DNA from 3 places in the Arthrobacter sp. NPDC058127 genome. Region 1 is predicted to be linked to each of the others. Evidence: predicted binding sites of a transcription regulator. Region 1 holds the regulator's gene; each other region holds the start of a gene.
The links. The regulator HrcA, encoded in region 1, represses chaperone genes, less so after heat shock. The targets are predictions, from matches to a motif close to TTNGCACTCGNNNNNNNCGAGTGCNAA.

Region 1 (3,272 bases):
ATCTATCGGTGCAGTGTTGCTGTCCCAGAATACTTGCTCGGCACGCGATCAGCCGACCAACCACCGTGCCCGAGGCAGGTAATCATCAGGGAACGGTCAGGAAATCGATGACTTCCTCCACGCGACCCAGCAAAGAGGCTTCCAAATCGGCGTAGCTGTGGACGGCGCCCAGAAGCTTTTGCCACCCCAGTCCGATGTCTTCGGCCGTCTCATGCGGCCAGCCGAACGACTTCAGGATGCCGGTCTTCCAATCAGTGCCCCGCGCGACGGTCGGCCATTGCTCGATCCCCAATACTTTGGGCCGGATTGCCTGCCAGACGTCCACATAGGGGTGACCGACGATCAGGACGTTTCCCGTGGCGCCCGGCAGCGTCATGGCGTCGGCAGCAATCCGCGACTCCTTCGAATCCGGGACCAAGTGGTCCACGAGGATCCCGAGCCGTCGGCCCGGCCCGGGGGAGAACGCGGCAATGGCCGCCTTGAGATCGTCCACGCCGTGCAAGGGCTCGACGACGATGCCCTCCACCCGGAGATCGTCTCCCCACACCTTTTCCACGAGTTCGGCGTCGTGCTTGCCTTCCACCCAGATCCGGCTTGCCTTGGCGACCTGGGCCCGCTGCCCGGCGACGCGGACGGAACCTGATGCCGTCCTACCTGCTTGCGGCGCGCCCTTGGCGGCCGGGCGTGGCGCTGGCGGCAGGAGTTTCACTGCTTGGCCCTCCAGCAGGAATCCGAAGCCGAGCCGGAACGATTTGGTCTTACCCCGACGGTCCTCAAGCACCACAATGTGCATGCCTCCGGACTTCTCCACCCTGGTCACGGCCCCGACCCAACCGGACTGAACGTCCTCGAGAACCATCCCGCGTTCAACGGGCACTTCAGGCAGTTGCCGTTTGGCCGGCGAGGAGAGGTCTTGCGGGCCCCAATTGTCGTAAGACACGGTCTTCACACCACTTTGCGCTAGGGGATCGGTCACGGTCCGTGGCATGCCGCAGGACCGCGCGGGAATCATGTTCGCCGCGAGCGGTACCAATGCTAACAACGAGGTGGCTCATACTAGACTTGTTAGCACTTGGGCATGTTGAGTGCTAACTGTTGAAATGTTGATCGGAGGTGGGCAGTGAGCGAACCACGCAAGCTTGAAGTGTTGCGCGCCATCGTGGAGGACTACGTTCACTCCCGCGAGCCCGTCGGCTCCAAAGCCTTGGTCGAACGGCACCATTTGGGAGTGTCGAGCGCCACCATCCGCAATGACATGGCCCTCCTGGAAGAAGAAGGCCTCATTGCGGCGCCCCACACGAGTGCGGGCCGCATCCCTACGGACAAGGGTTACCGCTTGTTCGTCGACCGTATTTCCGAGGTCAAGCCGCTTTCGGCTGCCGAGCGCCGGGCCATCCACTCGTTGCTTGAGGGACCCGACGACGTCGAGGACATCCTTGAGCGCACCGTCCGGCTCCTCTCCCAACTGACCAACCAGGTCGCCGTCGTACAGTATCCGCACCTGAGCCGCGCGCGCGTCCGGCACATCGAGTTTGTCCTTTTGGCGCCGCGCCAGATCCTGGTGGTGTTGATCGCCGATTCGGGCAAAGTGGAACAGGGCGTTGTGCACGCAGCGGCGGACGCCACCGACGAAGAGCTCATGGCCCTGCGCGGGCGATTCCTTGGGAGTATTTCCGGCTCCCAGCTCGACCTCATGCCGCAGGTCCTGCCCTCGGTGGTTGCCTTGTGCCCGCCGGCGCTCCGGAACCTTGCCGGCGCCCTTGCCCTCGGCCTGGAAAGGCTTGCCGAGCGGAGCCGCGACGAACGCATGGTCATGGCAGGCACGGCAAACCTGGCCCGCTCCAATGTGGACTTCCCGCTGAGCATCGGTCCGGTCCTCGAAGCGCTCGAGGAGCAGGTGGTCATGTTGCGGCTGTTGTCGGACATGGCGGAGGACCCCCGGGGCGTCACGGTGAGCATCGGGCGCGAAAACCCCTATGACGGGCTCTCCGAAGCTTCCGTCGTTGCCACGGGCTACGGTCCGGGCAGCAGCGCCAAGATCGGGATTCTTGGACCCACCCGCATGGACTATCCGAACACCATGGCGGCCGTCCGTGCCGTCGCACGCTACCTTTCCCGCATTCTGGGCGGCTGACGGCTTCGGCTGGAAACCGCCGCACAAGAAACGCAGTGTAACCGTAAAACAAGGAAGAGATACCGACTTTGAGCAGCCACTATGACGTTCTGGGCGTCTCGCCGGAAGCAACCGGCGAGGAGATCAAGAAGGCCTACCGCAAGCTCGCACGAAAGCTGCACCCCGATGTGAACCCAGGTGCCGGCGCTGCCGAGGAATTCAAGGCCGTAACTCATGCTTACGAGGTCCTCTCCGACCCCCAGAAGCGCCGCGTCTACGACGCCACCGGCAACGAGAACGGGACCGACAACGGTTTCGGCGGAGGCTACGCGGGCCAGGGATTCGCCTTCCAGGACATCTTCGACACCTTCTTCGGTGGCGGAGGTGGCGGAATGCAAGGCCCCGCATCACGCATGCGCCGGGGGCAGGACGCCCTGATCAGTGTCCGCATCGACCTGCGCGAGGCCGTCTTCGGTGTCAACAAGAAGCTTGAGGTGGACACCGCTGTCATCTGTCCCACGTGCGAGGGCTCATGCTGCCGTCCGGGCACCCACCCCGAGCGCTGCGACATCTGTGGCGGCTCGGGCCAGGTCCAGCGCGCTGTGCGCTCGATTCTCGGCCAGGTCATGACGGCCGCACCGTGTGGATCGTGCGAAGGTTTCGGTTCGATCATCAAGGATCCTTGTAATGAGTGCAGCGGCCAAGGCCGTATCCGCAGCCGCCGTTCACTGACCGTCAAGGTGCCAGGCGGCGTTGCTACCGGAACCCGCATCCAGCTATCGTCGCAAGGCGAAGCAGGTCCCGCCGGCGGACCTCCCGGTGACCTCTACGTGGAGATCCGGGTCAACAGCGATTCCACCTACATACGGGAAGGCGACGACCTTCACGCAACGCTGAGCGTTCCCATGACCGCCGCGGCATTGGGTACCGAGCTTCAGCTTGATACTTTCGATGGCCCCCAGGAGATCGACGTCAAGTCCGGCACGCAATCCGGCGAAGTCATCACCCTGCGCGGGCTCGGCGTCACCCACCTCCGCGGCTACGGCAGGGGAGACCTCAAGGTGCACCTGCACGTCGAGACGCCCGGCAAGCTCGACGCCGCACAGGAAGACTTGCTACGCCAACTGGCGAAGTTGCGCGGAGAGCAGTTCACCGAAGG
Region 2 (3,272 bases), on a different contig from region 1:
CGTTGTAAGCGATCTGCTTGAGCGGAGCGTCGATGGCAACGCGGACGATGTTGGCGCCCGTTGCTTCGTCGCCTTCGAGCTGCAGGTTGGCGAATGCCTTGGCACCGGCCTGGATGAGGGCAACGCCACCACCGGCGACGATGCCTTCTTCAACGGCAGCCTTCGCGTTGCGGACTGCGTCCTCAATGCGGTGCTTGCGCTCCTTGAGCTCTACCTCGGTTGCGGCACCGGCCTTGATGACTGCAACGCCGCCGGCCAGCTTGGCCAGGCGCTCCTGCAGCTTCTCGCGGTCGTAGTCGGAATCGGAGTTCTCGATCTCGGCACGGATCTGCGCCACGCGGCCGGCGATGGCGTCGGCGTCGCCGGCACCTTCGACGATGGTGGTCTCGTCCTTGGTGACAACAACCTTGCGGGCGTTGCCGAGCAGTTCGAGGGTTGCGTTCTCGAGGCTGAGGCCGACCTCGGAGGAGATGACCTGGCCACCGGTGAGGATGGCGATGTCGGCGAGCTGTGCCTTGCGGCGGTCACCGAAGCCCGGAGCCTTGACGGCAACGGACTTGAAGGTGCCACGGATCTTGTTGACGATCAGGGTGGCCAGGGCCTCGCCCTCGATGTCTTCGGCGATGATCAGCAGCGGCTTGTTGGACTGCATGACCTTCTCCAGGACCGCAACGAGTTCCTTCACGTTGGAGATCTTGGAGTTGACGATCAGGATGTACGGGTCCTCGAGGACCGTTTCCTGGCGCTCTGCGTCGGTGACGAAGTAAGCGGAGATGTAACCCTTGTCGAAGCGCATGCCTTCGGTGAGCTCAAGCTCCAGTCCGAAGGTGTTGGACTCCTCGACAGTGATGACGCCTTCCTTGCCAACCTTGTCCAGGGCTTCAGCAATGAGGTTACCGATTTCGGTGTCGCCGGCAGAGATGGAAGCAGTGGCTGCGATCTCTTCCTTGGTCTCGATCTCCTTGGCGGAGGCGAGCAGCTCGCGGATGACGGCTTCAACAGCCTTCTCGATGCCGCGCTTGAGGGACAGCGGGTCGGCGCCGGCAGCTACGTTGCGCAGGCCTTCCTTGACGAGGGCCTGGGCCAGGACCGTGGCGGTGGTGGTGCCGTCGCCAGCGACGTCGTCCGTCTTCTTGGCAACTTCCTTGACCAGCTCGGCGCCGATCTTCTCGTAAGGATCGTCCAGCTCGATCTCCTTGGCGATGGAAACACCATCGTTGGTGATCGTGGGGGCGCCCCACTTCTTTTCGAGGACGACGTTGCGTCCACGCGGGCCGAGGGTAACCTTGACGGCGTCGGCGAGGATGTTCAGACCCCGCTCGAGACCGCGGCGTGCCTCTTCATCAAATGCAATGATCTTGGCCATAACGGCGGTAGTCCTTTCGGGACAGTCGTTAAGAAGGTGCCTTCACTGCGGTGCCCGCGACGGACGATCCTTCACATTCGGCCTCTGTACGCCGCGTGCTCCGGACCTCACCCCAGCAAGGTTTTCTTTGTTCTCCCAGGCACCGCCATTATTTTCATACGGCCGGAGCCGCGAAGAATTAGCAGTCAGTGCTTGAGAGTGCTAATCAATAATTAGCACTCACCCGAGGAGAGTGCAAGCAGCAAGCGCAGGAAACTACTCGCCACGCCAAGGGAATTCGCTACCGGCACAAGCCGATCACGGGGTCCGTGAGGCGGTCTCCTTGCCACTCACCCGAGCAGTATTGTCGGCACCGTACGTGAAGACCATGTAATTGGACGAGGTAACGTCGCCGTTGGCGTCGAAACCGATGGTGCCGGACTCGCCGTCGTAATCCGGGAGCTTGGCCCCCTTCAGCACCTCGACGCAGTCCTTGTATGACGTACAAGACGTGCGTTCCTTCGTTGCCGCATCGCCCCACGTCGGACGCGCCCCGCCGGACACTGTGGTGAGCCAGGCCGCGATCGAGCCACCGGCGTCGTCGCCCGCCGCTGCGGCCGCAAGCGCCGCGAGGGTGACGGCGTCGTACGTCTCGGCGGCGTACGTCGTGTCCTTGAGTTTGGGGTCGATCCCCGTCAGATCTGCCTGGAATTCCGCACTCGGGAAGACCCCCGGAAGAATTCCCCGCGCGCCGTGGAGGCCGCCGGCGCCGAGTGCGGTTCCGTATTGGCGGATGGCACCGTCGCTCAAGATCAGGCTCTTGCCGCTCAGACCAGCGTTCATGAGCTCGGCCAAGGCGCCTTGGGCACCATCACGGGCAACCACGACGACGGCGTCCGGCGTGCCGGACTTGATCCCCGCCGCGGCCGGAGCTGCTTTGCCGGCCGTGAATTCTACGTTGGACACGGCCTCTATTCCGAGGCTGCGGGCGGCATCCATGACCGCTCCCGAGACCCGCGTACCGTAGTCTCCGGCTTCGTGGAGAACGGAAATCCTCTTGGCGCCGGCGTCGTGGGCCAGCTTCGCCAAGACGCTGCCCTGCGCGGCATCAGCGGCCGAGGTGCGGAAATAGAAGCCGCCGCTCTTGTAGCTGCTCAGTCCAGATGCCGTGTTGGCCGGCGAGATGAGCGGAATCCGGGCGGGCGAGAGCACATCGATAGCGGCGGGCGCATGGCTGGAATCGGTCGGCCCCACAACCACGTCGGCGTGGGCGGACAGCAACGCCTTGGCTTGGGCCGCTGTGTCGGCAGTGAAGGCCGCCGCGCCGGCCCCCTGGCTTGCGCTGCTGCCTTCGCCGGCCGCCGATGCCGGGAGCAACTCGACGGGGCGGCCCTTGTATCCGCCGGCGTCGTTGATCTGCTTGATAGCCAACTTGGCGGCAGCCAGCTCGGACTCGTTGAGGAACGCGGAACTACCGGTACTGTCCAGGATCACGCCGATGCGCAAGGTGCCGTCGCCGCTCGGGGTAACCGAGGCAAGCCTGGCGTTGCCGATGGGGGCGGAACATCCGGCCAGTCCGAGGGCCAGAGCTGCAAAAGCTGCGAGAAGAGAAACTACCCGGGAGCGGTGCCTTCCAATAGGCCAGGACAGCCCTGTTGCCGCAACACCCACTAGATAAGCCGCACGCTTTCTGCCTGCGGGCCCTTCTGGCCCTCGCCCAGTTCGAAGTCGACCCGTTGTCCTTCTTCGAGCGCACGGAAGCCATCCATCTGGATAGCGGACCAATGCACAAAGATGTCGTCACCGGACTCATCCACGGTGATGAATCCGTAGCCCTTTTCGGCATTGAACCATTTGACGGTTCCCAAAGCCATGATCCCCACACTTTCAACTAGCAGTGGCCGGCTTCCGGGATCTCCGGGCCAGC
Region 3 (3,272 bases), on a different contig from region 1:
TGGACATCGCCGCGGCGGCCGATCCCGTGCACACCATAGGCCGTGACGCCACCGAATTGCCCACTCCGGTGGCGATTGAATCGGATGGCACGGAACGATACCGCCGCATGAGCGTCAGGGAGCGCAGTAGGCTCCGGCCCCAGCTCCTGGAGCGCCTCGGCTGGCGCTACATGTCCCTGTGGACCATCGAAGTATTCACGGATCCCTCGTCCTGCGCTGACCGCATCGGGTCCTATCTTGGACTCGAGAAGCCCGTAGCGCCCTCGTATGGTGCCGTCCAGGATGGATTCCTGGACGTCGATGTTGAACAATTGGAACTGGACAGTCCCGCGGAGACGGCCGCGGCCAAGCACGGCCGTACCTAAGACACCGGCTCGGGACCGGCCATCCCCTAAGGAAGCGCAATGGCGGAAAGCAAAAGCACCCAATCCAAGCCCCCTGCGGACACCAGTGCCGATGCGGAAGACGCCGACACCGAGTTGGACGAGCAGGAGAAAACAGCATTGAAGCCCGCACCGGAGCCGAAGCCGGCAGGAGAAGGCATTCTGCCCAAGAGGGCCTCGGAAGATGATCCACGCCGTTGGGGTGATGAACCCGGCTACGACCACGACGCCTGGCTCAAGGAGCAAAGGCCGCCCCACTGGGGCTGAATGTTCCATCATGGTCGCGACCATCCGGCGGTGGTCTCGAATCACCGGTTGTCAGAGGGATTGACGAGGACAAAGAACAGTTTCCCGCGCGTGGAAGCTCCGGCCAGGATTTCGGCCTGATGGGGATTGGCAGCGACAACCACCAGGCCGTCCGCGTCGTTCGTGCCCAACCATTGGCTGGCTTTGCCTCCCTGCGCGGACGTCCACAATACCGGGACCGCGGCTGCCAAGAGCTCGGATTTCTTGCCCGGGTCCTCAAGTCCGCCTTCCGCAGTGAGCACAACGTTGACCAACTGGCCGGGCGAGACCAGCTGAATTGATGCGGGATCGGCCATGCGTAGTGGAACGGCCGCTGTCGCAGGTGCGGTGCCCGTCAGCAGGCCCGGTCCCAGAAGCTGGGCGTCTGTGGGGATCTGCCCCTTCTGCAGGGGCGACGCAAGCTGTCTCCCGCCGTATCCAGTGCTGGAGGTGAGTGCCCCGGCTGGAACTCCATCAGGAAGGACTTCCAGGGGTTTAAGGTCGGAATCCGTCAAACTCAAACCGGCGGGAAGATCCCGCGCGGCGGCCAGGACCGTGGCCCGCTGTTCCGAAGCCGGCGTAAGTTGATGGACAGCGATCCCGACCGCCACGCACAGCAGGAGTGCCACCACGAGGCGGCGGTTGCGGCTCAGCCAGCTACCGAAGCTGCGGTGCCCGGCTTGTCCCGCGGGAGCACCCAGATGCCCGCCAGCCCTGTAAGGAACAGCCTGTAGGCGTCGGGTGCGCGCCGTGTTAATGCGTGCTGTCCCATTCGGCGCGAGGAATCTACTGCGCGGAATCGATGAAGGCCCGGCAGGAGTGGGGCCTTGGGCTGCGTTCGGGGTCGCTGGCATACTGCCACGCTAACCGGGCACGCAGGCCCGTGGCAGGGCTCTATTGAGCTATGTGGAAACGTTGAGCTATGTGGAAAAACCGGGAGTAGCTGGAAACCGCAATCAGCTCGCGGCAGCCGCCGGAACAGACGCTGGCGCCGGGGATGCAGCTGGTGCGGCGGGAGCGGCCGAAACGGTGCTTCCCTTGGAGTCCCGGGAATCGGTGCGGTAGAAGCCCGATCCCTTGAAGACGACGCCCACGCTGTTGAACTTCTTGCGCAACGATCCTTGGCATTCAGGGCAGTCGGACAGGGAACTGTCCGTGAAAGCCTGAACGATGTCAAAGGCATGTCCGCAGTCTTTGCAGGCATAGGCATATGTGGGCACTGGTGATCCTCCTCCGGGACGAACTACAGGTCCTGTGCTGCCAAGCCGGATTGTTCCGTCCATTAGCAGTCCCAGGGCCTGAGTGCCAATTCTATCATCCGGCATCCAGGCCGGTACCACAGATGTGGCGGAGTAGACAGGCCGGCAAAGCCTCGTCATGCTGCCGGAACCAGCCGGACTATCCGGTGGGGGGTAAGCGCCTCCGCCACGGGCTTATCGAACGGTTCGGCCGGGATCGTCCCGGCCGGCAGCACCTCACGGTCATATACGACGGCAACAGTCGGCGGACGCTGCCCGTCGGCGTCGAGCTTGTCGAGGAGGCGGTCGTAGTATCCGCCCCCTTGGCCGATGCGGTTTCCGCTTTCATCGACAGCGGTGGCCGGGAGGAAGATTCCACTCGCATCCTTGATGATGTCACTGTCGAATCGTTCGCCCACCGGCTCGTCAATCGGTGCGTACTTTGAGCGGACAAAAACCGCCTCCGGTGTCCAATAGACCCAGCTCAGACGCCGTTCCGGTTCACAGACGGGAAGAAGGACCTTGTGCCCGGCCGCATGCAGAGCCGCAAGCAAGGGCATTGTGGGCGGCTCGGCGGCTACTCCGACATAGGCCGCAAAAGTCGCCGGCTTCCCGTGGGCAACGGTATCCGCCCATGAGAGGCCACCGCGGGCAATCCCCGTTCCAGCGTCGGCGCGCTCTTGCCCGGTCAAGGCGAGCCGCCGGTTCCGGTTGTCCCGGCGGATGTCGTCTTTCAAAGTCACTTTTGCTCCAGTTCTCGTTGCTGAGCGGCTCAGGGGGGGGAAGGCCCGGCGGGATCCCTTCCCTCCGGCACCTTCCTTTTTGCCCATTGTCCAGTTCCTTCCGTTAGATTAGTCCGGTGACTTCCAATAACTGCGCCGTCCGCAAGGCCGTTATCCCCGTTGCCGGACTCGGCACCAGGTTTCTGCCTGCCACAAAGGCCATGCCCAAAGAGATGCTTCCGGTAGTCGACAAGCCGGCCATCCAATATGTTGTCGAAGAAGCCGTGAGCGTCGGGCTCAATGACGTCCTCATGATCACAGGCCGCAACAAACGCGCGCTGGAGGACCACTTCGACCGGGTACCGGCTTTGGAAGCGACCCTGGAGGCCAAGGGAGACACCACCAAGCTGGACTCGGTGCAGGCTACCAGCAACCTCGGCGACATTCACTACGTCCGTCAGGGCGACCCCAAGGGGCTGGGACACGCAGTGTTGCGTGCAAAGCAGCACGTCGGGTACGAACCTTTCGCCGTTCTTCTCGGTGACGACCTCATCGACGCCCGGGACACGCTCCTTAGCGACATGATCGAAGTCCAGCACAAAACCGGTGGTTCCGTTGTAGCCCTCATCGAAGTCGAGCCTTCC

Region 2: groL (chaperonin GroEL) is a predicted target of HrcA. The motif match lies at 1,579-1,605, and genes of this name have one in related genera.
Region 3: ACFVTG_RS05780 (FmdB family zinc ribbon protein) is a predicted target of HrcA. The motif match lies at 1,951-1,977, and genes of this name have one in related genera.

What each region holds. Positions count from the first base shown of each region.
Region 1 covers NZ_JBHVTT010000001.1:209,379-212,650, reverse strand. The annotation lists gene ACFVTG_RS01055 (DUF3097 domain-containing protein) at 86-940, opposite strand; gene hrcA (heat-inducible transcriptional repressor HrcA) at 1,121-2,134, shown strand; gene dnaJ (molecular chaperone DnaJ) at 2,203-3,272, shown strand, end outside.
Region 2 covers NZ_JBHVTT010000015.1:48,664-51,935, reverse strand. The annotation lists gene groL (chaperonin GroEL) at 1-1,366, opposite strand, end outside; gene ACFVTG_RS17865 (ABC transporter substrate-binding protein) at 1,664-3,016, opposite strand; gene ACFVTG_RS17860 (cold-shock protein) at 3,016-3,219, opposite strand.
Region 3 covers NZ_JBHVTT010000002.1:514,599-517,870, forward strand. The annotation lists gene ACFVTG_RS05765 (AAA family ATPase) at 1-365, shown strand, start outside; gene ACFVTG_RS05770 (hypothetical protein) at 405-650, shown strand; gene ACFVTG_RS05775 (Flp pilus assembly protein CpaB) at 692-1,522, opposite strand; gene ACFVTG_RS05780 (FmdB family zinc ribbon protein) at 1,625-1,888, opposite strand; gene ACFVTG_RS05785 (5-formyltetrahydrofolate cyclo-ligase) at 2,044-2,649, opposite strand; gene galU (UTP--glucose-1-phosphate uridylyltransferase GalU) at 2,766-3,272, shown strand, end outside.